DNA from 3 places in the Pseudogemmobacter sp. TB195 genome. Region 1 is predicted to be linked to each of the others. Evidence: riboswitches for the same ligand, from Rfam matches in the RefSeq annotation. Region 1 holds a riboswitch; each other region holds the start of a gene.

Evidence for each region. A riboswitch is a leader RNA that binds a small molecule or an ion and turns the genes downstream of it on or off. The one in region 1 is predicted to bind cobalamin.
Region 2: it holds a riboswitch for cobalamin, as region 1 does, so the genes downstream of both, AC4FS3_RS14480 (TonB-dependent receptor) here and AC4FS3_RS15985 (ABC transporter substrate-binding protein) in region 1, are expected to answer to the same signal.
Region 3: it holds a riboswitch for cobalamin, as region 1 does, so the genes downstream of both, AC4FS3_RS17125 (TonB-dependent receptor plug domain-containing protein) here and AC4FS3_RS15985 (ABC transporter substrate-binding protein) in region 1, are expected to answer to the same signal.

The regions. Positions count from the first base shown of each region.
Region 1 covers NZ_JBZEGG010000015.1:41,738-45,009, forward strand. Annotated here, with positions in the region: gene AC4FS3_RS15980 (FecCD family ABC transporter permease) at 1-501, opposite strand, end outside; gene AC4FS3_RS15985 (ABC transporter substrate-binding protein) at 566-1,558, opposite strand; cobalamin riboswitch at 1,754-1,956, opposite strand; gene AC4FS3_RS15990 (trans-3-hydroxy-L-proline dehydratase) at 2,001-3,029, opposite strand; gene lhpI (cis-3-hydroxy-L-proline dehydratase) at 3,038-3,272, opposite strand, start outside.
Region 2 covers NZ_JBZEGG010000013.1:70,788-74,059, reverse strand. Annotated here, with positions in the region: gene AC4FS3_RS14480 (TonB-dependent receptor) at 1-1,836, opposite strand, end outside; cobalamin riboswitch at 1,947-2,141, opposite strand; gene pdxY (pyridoxal kinase) at 2,391-3,245, shown strand.
Region 3 covers NZ_JBZEGG010000016.1:137,763-141,034, reverse strand. Annotated here, with positions in the region: gene AC4FS3_RS17130 (ABC transporter substrate-binding protein) at 1-263, opposite strand, end outside; gene AC4FS3_RS17125 (TonB-dependent receptor plug domain-containing protein) at 263-2,161, opposite strand; cobalamin riboswitch at 2,300-2,538, opposite strand; gene AC4FS3_RS17120 (amidase) at 2,711-3,272, shown strand, end outside.

The sequences.
Region 1 (3,272 bases):
ATTGGCCGACTTCGCGATGAAGAAAGAGGTCAGCGCGTTGAAAAGCTGCGATCCGGCAATGCCCGCAAGCACCATCTGTGCAGGGCCGCCGCCCGCCGCGCGGGCCAGGGCCGCGACAAGGCCAAAAGCCAGAGCCGCCCCCAGAAAAGCGCCCCCGGAAATCCCGATGGCCCCGGCGCCGACGCCCATGATCGTCACCGCCACCGCCCCGGTCGAGGCCCCCGCCGAGACGCCCAGCAGGTAAGGATCGGCCAGCGCGTTTCTGACCAGCGCCTGCAAAACCACACCTGCCAGCGCCAGCCCCGCGCCGCATCCGGCGGCAACCAGGGTGCGCGGTACCCGATAGGCCCAGATGATGCCCTGATCGATCGGATCGACCGGCAGCCCGGCATTCCAGAGATTATTCGCCAATGCCGCCCAGACCGTCGACCAGGGCAGCGGCGTCTCGCCAAGGATCACGCCCGTCAGAACGGCGAGCGCCAGGATAGCCACCCCCGCCATGGCGCGCAAAGCGACATGGGTGGCAAGCGCAACAGGGGTGGCCGGGCGTTTCATCTCTGGCAGATCACTTCAGATCAAAGGCCGGCAGCGCCGCCGCCAGCTCTTCCAGCGCCACGATATTGCGGATCGACGGGTCCATTGCATGGGCGTCGATGATCACGATGCGACCATTCTTCACCGCCTCCATCTGGCTTACCACCGGATCAGACTTCAGGAATTCCAGTTTCTTTTCATGATCATCCGCCTCGAACCGGCGGCGGTCCATGCGTGCGATCACGATCACATCGGGATTGGCCCGCGCGATGGTTTCCCAGGACACGACCGGCCATTCCTCGGGGCTTTCAACCACATTCTTCAGCCCCAGAGACGCCATCATCCAGGCCGGAGCACCGCCGTTTCCGGCAACATAGGGGTCGATATCCATCTCGGCCGACGAGAACCAGAACACCGCCGAGGCCTCTTTCAGATCAAGCGCCTTCGCCGCCGCGACCGCCGCCGCCTCGCGCGCTTTCAGGTCAGCGACCACCTCTGTGCCCTTGTCGGTGATGTTGAAAATCGTCGCCAGCTCTTCGATGCCGAGATAGATCCCCGCCATCGTATAGGGTTCCAGCCGGGTGCCGTCCGAACCTGCGGTATTGTCCTTCCCGATGCAGTCGGACGGCAGGACATAGGCCGGAATGCCGAGATCGGCGAATTGCTCGCGCGTCGCCACGATACCTTGCGGGCCGACATGCCATTCATATTGCACGGTCACGATCCCCGGGCGTTTCGCGACAACACTCTCGAAGGAGGGGTCATTATCCGCCAGCCGCTCGATGCCGTCGTTCAGCTCTCTGAACTCCGGCAGGACTTCGGTGAACCAGACCGAAGTGCCCGCGACCTTGTCGCCAAGTCCCAGCGTGTAAAGGATCTCGCTCGTCGCCTGGCCGACCGTCACAGCGCTTTCCGGCGCCTTGTCAAAGCTCAGCTCAAGCCCGCAATTCTGCAGTTTCAGCGGGTAGCCGGTCTCGGCCAAAGCAGGCATGCCAAAGCAGAGCGCGGCCAGTGAAGCGGTCATCGAGAAACGGGTATTGGGGAAATATCGCATCCGGGATCTCCGTAGGGGATGGGGGATGGAGCGGATGGAGAGCGTGAAAACCGCGACGCACAAAGCTGGCCCGGCGCGGTTGGCGCAGGCTGGCGGCACGGGATGCGGTGGCGCATCTGCGGGTCAAAATCATATCTCGCCTCCCCGGACGCCCCGTCCGGGTCAAGTTGGTTACAGGAGTCGGCAGGTCTCCTGACTGGCGGGTCACTGGGTCTGCGCAGCCTTCCCATGGGCTCTCCCACAGTGGCATTGTCGCGCGGATCCTCGCCGCCTACAGTTGCGGGGGCAGTTCCGGTTCATCCCCCTGTAAAGGCGGATGACGGATTCCCTTTCAATTCCTTGCGGAAACCGACCTGCCCTGAGTATGGGCAAACCCGTCCCGCTTCAATGGCAAAGCATCGCGTTATGCGGATCAGCGCGCGCCCCAGGTGTCCGACAGCCGATACCCGCCGGGCCAGGGGTCAGATGGGTCGAGCATATGCTGATGGATGCCGGTGACCCAGCCACGCCCCGAGATTTCCGGCCGGATCGCCGCCGTGCCCGCCAGATCGGTGGTGCCGAGGATGCGGCCCTGAAACTCCGACCCGATCAGCGAGACGGTGGTCAGACGGTCGGCCTCAGACATCTGGCCACGCGCATGCAGCACCGCCATCCGCGCGGAAAGCGCGGTCCCGGTGGGCGAGCGGTCAACCTTGCCGGGCCGGATCGCCACGGCGGCACCGGCGCGCAGGTCATTGCCCTCGCGCGTGACCTCGCCCGCGAAAAGGCAGAAGGAGTAATGCCTCCAGTCCGGGTTTGTCGGGTGACGGAAACCGAGCTGTTCCGTCCCGGCATCCGAGATTTTCACCCCGAGCTTTGCAATATCATGCGCCTCGTCGGGGGTCAGGCTGAAGCCGAGCGCTTTGGCATAGACAAAGACGAAACTGTCGCCGCCCCAGGCGGTATCGACCGTCAATGTGCCAATGCCCTCGACTTCAAGCTTTGCATCCAGCCGTTCGGCGAAAGAGGGCAGGTTTTCGACAAAGATCCGTTCCGCCTTGCCATTGCGGCATTCGGCGCGGACATGGACCAGACCGCCCGGCGCCTCCAGCACCATGCGCGTTTCCGGCTCGACCATCGGGATGATGCCGCCATCAAGCAAGACCGTCGAGACACAGATCGAATTGGAGCCGGACATCGGTGGCGTATCCTCGGGCTCCATGATGATAAAGGCGGCATCGGCGCGCGGGTCTTTTGGCGGCACGAGCAGGTTCACATGGCGGAAGACGCCGCCGCGCGGCTCGTTCAGTACGAAATTCCTGAGCGTCTGATCTTCGGCGATCCAGCGCGACTGGGCCCAGATCGTGTCACCCGGCGGCGGGCGGACCCCACCCACTATGACATCGCCCACCTCGCCCTCGGCATGGGCGGAAATCACATGGATGGTCTTGATCGAGCGCATATCGGGCCTCAGGAAAGCCAGGGGGGAAGGGTTTTGGCAGCATGGCCGGTGAGGGCAGCGCGGGCGCAGGTCTCAAGACTGTCAAAGCGGATCTGCCGGCCCGAAAGCCCCGGCCCGTAATGGGCATATTTGCCGGAATTGGTCATCAGCGTGCGGGTCGCGGGCGGGAAGACCGGCTCGGAGATCGAGCACCAGCAGAGGTCAGGCAACACCTGCACACTGGCGGCTTCGAGGGTTGCGAGC
Region 2 (3,272 bases), on a different contig from region 1:
CGGCACATTCCCCGAATAATCCACCCAGGAAAAGGTGTTGAAATCGAGGTAGGTGAAATCGTCAAACCGCGCTCTGGTGCGGGCGATATTGCCGCTGAGCCGCAGGGTATCGGTCACCCTGGCGCTGGCTGCCAGCTCGATCCCGCGCGACGATTGCTGCCCGGCCTGTTGCATCGTGAAAGACCCCGGCGCCAGCACCGGCACATTGCGCTTCACGATATCATAGGCGGTGAGCGACCATTCGGCGCGGCCATCGGCAAAGCTCTGGCGCAGCCCGATCTCGAATTGTCGCCCCGTGGTCAGGTCGAAGTCGCGGAAATTCGCGGCGTAATCCATCAGCGGCACGTTCACCGGGTCGGTGGACCAGGCCAGCTGGCCGTAAACCACCGTGGTCTCAGTCGCCGCCCAGCTGAGCGCGACCCGCGCCGATGGCGCCTTGTAGCTGGCGTCAAAGCTCGTGGCGGGGTTTGCGATGCCCTGGCGGCTCAGATCGAACCAGTCCTGGCGCAGGCCAAGGCTGAGCGCCAGCCCCTGGCCAAGCTCGGTGCGGTTTTCCAGAAAGATCGCGCGCTGGTCTAGGGTCGAGCGGTATTGCGCCACCGGGGTCAGGCCGGTGGGGAAACGGCCGGGGCGCGGGTTGAACGGATCGACCGTGACCGAGCCGAAGTTGAAGGCACTGGCATAGCTGGATTTCGAGCGGTTCAGGTCAAAGCCGATCACCGTATGGCTGTCATAGCCCGCGATCCCATGGCGCAAGCCTGCATCCAGCCGGAAGCCGGTCTGATCCTGATCCTGGTCGATGGCGACGAATTCGCCGACCGATACCGTATCGGTCACCGGATCCCATTCATAGGTTTCAGCATTGCGGAAGCTGCGGTCAGAGCCGATGCGGTACAGCACTGCCGAGACGCGGACCGCGTCCGACGGCGCCCATTCGGTTTTCAGCTGCAGCCAGTGATCGGTGAAGTCGGTCCTCGCGTCTTCAACATTGTAGTTCAGTGCCTCGGTCCCCGCGACGAGGATCCCGTTGCGCAAAGGCGTGCCATAATAGGTCATCGGCTCGCGCTTTGCGTAATCGGCGGACAGGGTGAAGGTCAGATCGGGCGTCGCCTTCCAGCTCAGCGCGGCGGTCACGGCGCCGAGACTGTCATCCGCACCGTCGATCCAGCCGTCGGATCCATCCGCGATCACCGCGATGCGGTAGGAAAGCGTATCCGAGAGCGAGCCGCCACTGTCGGCGCCAAAGCGCAGCCTGCCATCTGACCCCGCAAGCGCGGTCAGCAAATGGCGCGGCGCACCGTCAAACGGGCGTTTGGGCATCGCATTGACGAAACCGCCAATCGCGCCATGGCCATGGATCACCGAACCGCCGCCTTTCAGGACCTCGAATTCCTCGATCAGCCAGCTGTCGACCGGGAAAGAGATATTGCCGCGTCCGGGAAACTGCCTGGTGCCGTCAAACAGCATCATGACCGAACTGCTGCCCTGAAAGCCGCGCGCGGCGAAATGATTGTCGTAATTTGGCGCTCCGGTCGCGGTGACCCCGGTTGCGGTCTGCGATACGGCAGCAGTGATCGAATGGAGACCGCGTTCGGCCATGGTTTCGGTGCCGATCACCTCGACGGCAGCAGGGATGTCGCGGATTTTTTCGCCCAGCCGGCTGGCGGTGGGCGGGGTGGCGTCAAGTCCCTGGCCTGCGTCGTCATCGACCGGCAGCCAGATGGTGCCAAGGCCGATGGTGGTCTCTTCTGCCAGCGCCGGCGCAGCGGCGATGGGGGTGAGAGCGGTAAGTGTCAGCAAAAGCCGCACAGACGTGCGGCGGGAAATGGACGGCATGAATTTTACCCCGAAAGGCGTTTTGCACGTCACTGCAGACTGCAAGGAACCGACGGGCAATCACCCGCATGTCATCCTTGCCATCAGGAACCCCCGCCCGATGTGCCTGCCCGTGAATATGGCCGACGGCAGGTCTCCTGGCTCGCGGGTCAGTGGGTTTCGCGCCTTCCCAGGGTCCCTGAACCCCAGTGGCATATCGCGAAACCCTCGCCGCTCACAGTTGCGGGGGCAGCCGCAGATCGGGCGGATGCCCTGCTGCGTTCCCTCTTTCCTCCCTCGCGGGAACCGTCGCCTCTGCGCTACCCGCCGGGGTGGTGGTCTGTCAACGCCCGTTATCACGGGCGCGTTATAAGGGGGCATCCGGGACCCCTTGTGAGGAGCCTGTCCTGAGGGGCGGGGCGGGCGGTTGCCGTTCGGCCCCCCTCTTCATTTCTTTGCTGAAATTTCCCCAAAGCCCCGTGGTTTACCCCATGGCCTTTTGCGCGCGGGCGGATGTAACCTCTGCCCGCGCGCGCCGGGCCATGACCGGGATCCTGCGCAGGAAGGACATAGCCATGCAGACCCCGCCTTTCGTCATTTCGATCCAGAGCCAGGTCGTGTTCGGCCATGTCGGCAATTCGGCGGCGCTGTTTCCGCTTTGCGCGGCCGGGCTGGAGGTGGCGGCGATCCCGACGGTGGTGTTCTCGAATACCCCCGATTACCCGAGCCTGCGCGGTCGCGCGCTGCCCGAGGATTTTTTCGCCGATCTGCTTCTGGGCGCGATGGAGCGTGGGTTGCCCGAACGGGCCGATTATATCGTGACGGGCTATATCGGTTCGGCCGCGATCGCGCATCTGGCGGCGGAATTCATCGCAAAAGCGCGCGAGATCAACCCGCGACTGGTCTATCTCTGCGACCCTGTGATCGGCGATGCCGGCCCGGGGCGCTATGTGCCCGAAGCGGTGGTGGCGGTGATCCGCGACGAATTGCTGCCGCTGGCCGATCTGACCACGCCGAACCCGTTTGAGCTGTCGCTGTTGTCGGGGCAGAAGATTACGCGGCCTGAAGATCTGGCGCTGGCGCGGGCGGGGCTGAACCTGAGGCCTGGTGCGCGGGTAATTGCGACCGGATGCGTGCTGGAAGACAGCCCCGAGGGCTGTCTTGAAAGCGTTGTGATCACGCCGGACGGCGTGAGCCGTCACCCCGCGCCGCATTTGCCGCTGGCGCTGTCGGGGACCGGGGATCTGTTCGCGGCGCTGATCATTGCCGGGCTGGGGCGCGGCCGTTCCCTGGCCGATGCCGTTGTTTTTGCGCAAAAGCTCACCGGGATTGCGATGGGGGAGGCGGCGGCACTCGGACGGCAGGAGGTCATGCTGAGCAGCGCGGAATTTCTGGCGAGCCTGGCAGAGCTGGCGGCGATCCGCCGCTGACCTCGGGTACCGGGCCCGTCCGCGCTG
Region 3 (3,272 bases), on a different contig from region 1:
AGCACGAGACCGGGCCTCATGAGAAACACCTGCTCGGCGCCGCCCCGGTTTGCGGTATAGGCGGCGGCTTCCTCCGGCATGGAGGACGCCAGCGGGTCCGAGGCCAGATGGCTGACCGAAACGAGTTGCCCCGGCGCCGCCAGCATCATTGCCAGCTGATCGGTGCACAGGTTGATCGAGACCACCCGCCCCGGAGGGAGAAGAGGGTCGGCCGCCACCGGCAGGGCCCCAAGGAGCAGGACAAGGATGGCGGCGCGCAGCATCAGAACCGGGCCTGCAGCCCGAGCCAGGCAGTGCGACCCGGCGTGCCGTAGCCATGCGAGGATTGCCAGTGTTCACCGGTCAGGTTCTCGATGCGCAATGTGGCCCCGATACTGTCACTGATCTGATAGCTGAAGGCCGCGTCCAGCAAGGTGACGTCGGGCATGTCGAGGGCGGCAAAGCTGTTCACATGCCTGTCGCGGCGTCCGGCCAGATGGCTGAGGGTAAAGCGCGCCGAGACCCGCTCGCTGATCTCAGCATCCAGCGCGAGCGCCAGATTATGGCGCGGCACCGCCGTCAGGCGCGCGCCATTCGGGTCATGCGCATCGGTATAGGTATAGGCGAGCGTGAGGCTCAGCGTGTCGCTCAGCCTGGTTTTCGCGGCCAGCTCGACGCCTTTCGACACCGAGCTTCCCGCCAGATTGCCCAGCGTTGACCAGAAGGTCGCCGGATCGGCGGCGATGCGGTCTTCGACCTCGATGCGGAACGCCGTGAAAGACAGCGACGCACCTGTCCCGAAGGCATAATCTGCGCCCAGCTCGTATGAGACGCTGGTTTCGGGATCGAGATCGGGATTACCGGTGAAGAACAGCCCCGGATAATCACCGTACAGCTCGTCAAGCGAGGGCGCGCGGAAGCCCCGCGCGACTGCGCCGCGCAGGGTCAGCCCCTCGGCGGCTGCCCAGGCAAAGGAAAGCCGCCCGGTGCCAAAGCCGCCAAAGGCCGAATGGTCATCATACCGCAGTGCCGCAGTCACATCGAAGCCTTCGCGCGGCGACCAGGCAAGCTGGCCCCAGATGCCTTTGGTATCGGTATTACCCGAGCCTCCGGGCATGGCCGAGGTTTTCGCCTCTTCACGGTTGAAATCCGCGCCATAAGACAGGGTCAGCTGGTCAGACAGCGTGCTGGTCGCCTGCCAGTCCAGCGTCAGACGCTCGCCGGCAAAGGCGCTTTTGCCGTTCTCGTCATCCATATCGCGCTTGTTGCGTGAAAAGCCGATGCCCAGCACATGCAGCGTATTGCCGGTCTCCAGCTCTGCGAAGAGGCGCAGGCCAAGATCCTGGCGGCGCATCTCATTGGGCAGATCGGTGAAAGTATCGGTATAGCCATCGCCATTCGTATCGATATAGCCGTCATAATCGCTGCGGGTTTTTTGCCAGAAAGCGGCGCCCCCCAGCGTCACCAGATCCGAGACCCGGTAGCGCGCCGAAAACGACAGCCGGCTGGCCTCGGCGCCATCCGCCTCGGTGCCCCCGTCAAAGGCCGATATCCCGTCGGTGCGGAAATGGCTGGCATTCAGGGCCAGTTCAAGCTGGTCATCCTTTTGGGTCAGCCCCCAGGCAAGGCGGGCCGAATTATGGCTGCCCCCTTCGATGCGCACCTTCTGATGCAGCCCCGGCTCTGCCCCGGACAATGTCGAGATATTGATCACCCCGGCCACGGCCGAGCCGCCCCAAAGCGCCGATTGCGACCCGCGCAGCACCTCGATCCGGGCAATATCATCGGTCATCAGCGCGCCGAAATCGGTCGAGACCTGCACGCCGGACGGATCGTCAATGCGGATCCCGTCGATATAGACCGCGATATGACGCCCGTCGAAGCCCCGGATCCGCAAGGCGGTATTGGCACCAAAACCACCCTGGCTGATCACCGAGACCCCCGGCAATGTGCCAAGAAAATCCGCCAGCCGCAGATCGGCGCTTTTGTCCAGCTCGGCGCGGTCAACCACGCTGACCGAGACGCCGGTGCGCGCAATATCGGCCCCGTAACGCAGGGCCGAGAGCGTGATCGTACCCAGTTCAATAGGGGCATCGTTCTGTGCCTGCGCGCACGCGCTGCCGGCCGCACCGGCGGCGGTCAGCGCGGTGATCACTGCCAGACGGGAAACCCTGTGAAACATCTCTCAGCCCTTTCTTCGGAGCCACCGGTCGCTGACCGCCGCCCTGATGCGTTTTCGCCGCGGGGGAAAGCCCTCCCGTTGCGCATGAACGTCACCTCTGGCGGCACTCCGCCCTCCGCCGCACGCCCCGTGCGAGGGAAAGGGTGATCAGCAGCGGCAGGTCTCCTGGCTCGCGGGTCCGGGCGAACGGCTGGCCTTCCCGGACCTGCCCCTCTGAGGCACTTCCAGTGGCATCCTCAACCGCCGCTCACCGCTTACAGTTGCGGGGGCAGCTGTGGTCCCGGATCCCTGTGCAGAAAGGACCGGCCACATTCCCTATTCTCCGGAAAACCGCGCTTTGCGGGCGCGGCGCCGGAACCGTTGCTCTGTCCTCCATGCGATCCGCCCTTGCCCTCTGTCAAGCGGCTGACGGGGCGCAGGGTTGCGGCAGTCGCCGCTTTGGTCGCCCGGGTCACATGGTTGCGGTAACAGCCGGATGCGCGGCACCTCTGGACCTTTCCCGGGCGCCGCGTCCAGACTGGCATCGGGATGAATAACGGGGAATCGCAGATGATCGGGGATCTGGGCGCACGGGATGCGACCGAACTTGCGGGGCTGGTGGCAAAGGGCGAGGTCAGCCCGGATGAGCTGCTGGATGCGGCGCTGGCCGCGGTCGGCGCCCGAAATCCGGCAATCAACGCCGTGGTGCTGGTGCAGGAAGAGGTCGCGCGCGCTGAAATCCGCGCAGGCCTTCCGCGCGGGCCGTTTCGCGGCGTGCCCTTCCTGATCAAGGATCTGGGGCTCGAGGCAAAAGGGTTGCCGTCCCTTAACGGCACGCGGCTTGGTCCGGCCAGGACCTATGCCGCCGATTGCAATATGATGGCCCGGATGCGGGCAACCGGGGTGGTGACCTTCGGGCGCACGACAAGCCCCGAAGGCGGGGTCGGCATCGCAACCGAGGCCGCCGTCTATGGCGGGCCAACCCGCAACCCCTGGAACACTGACCATACCGCCGGCGGCTCTTCGGGCGGCGCGGCGGCGGCGGTCGCGGCGGGGATCGTCGCTTTCGCGCATGGATCAGACGGCGGCGGCTCGGTCCGGGTTCCGGCCTCGAATTGCGGGCTTTTCGGCT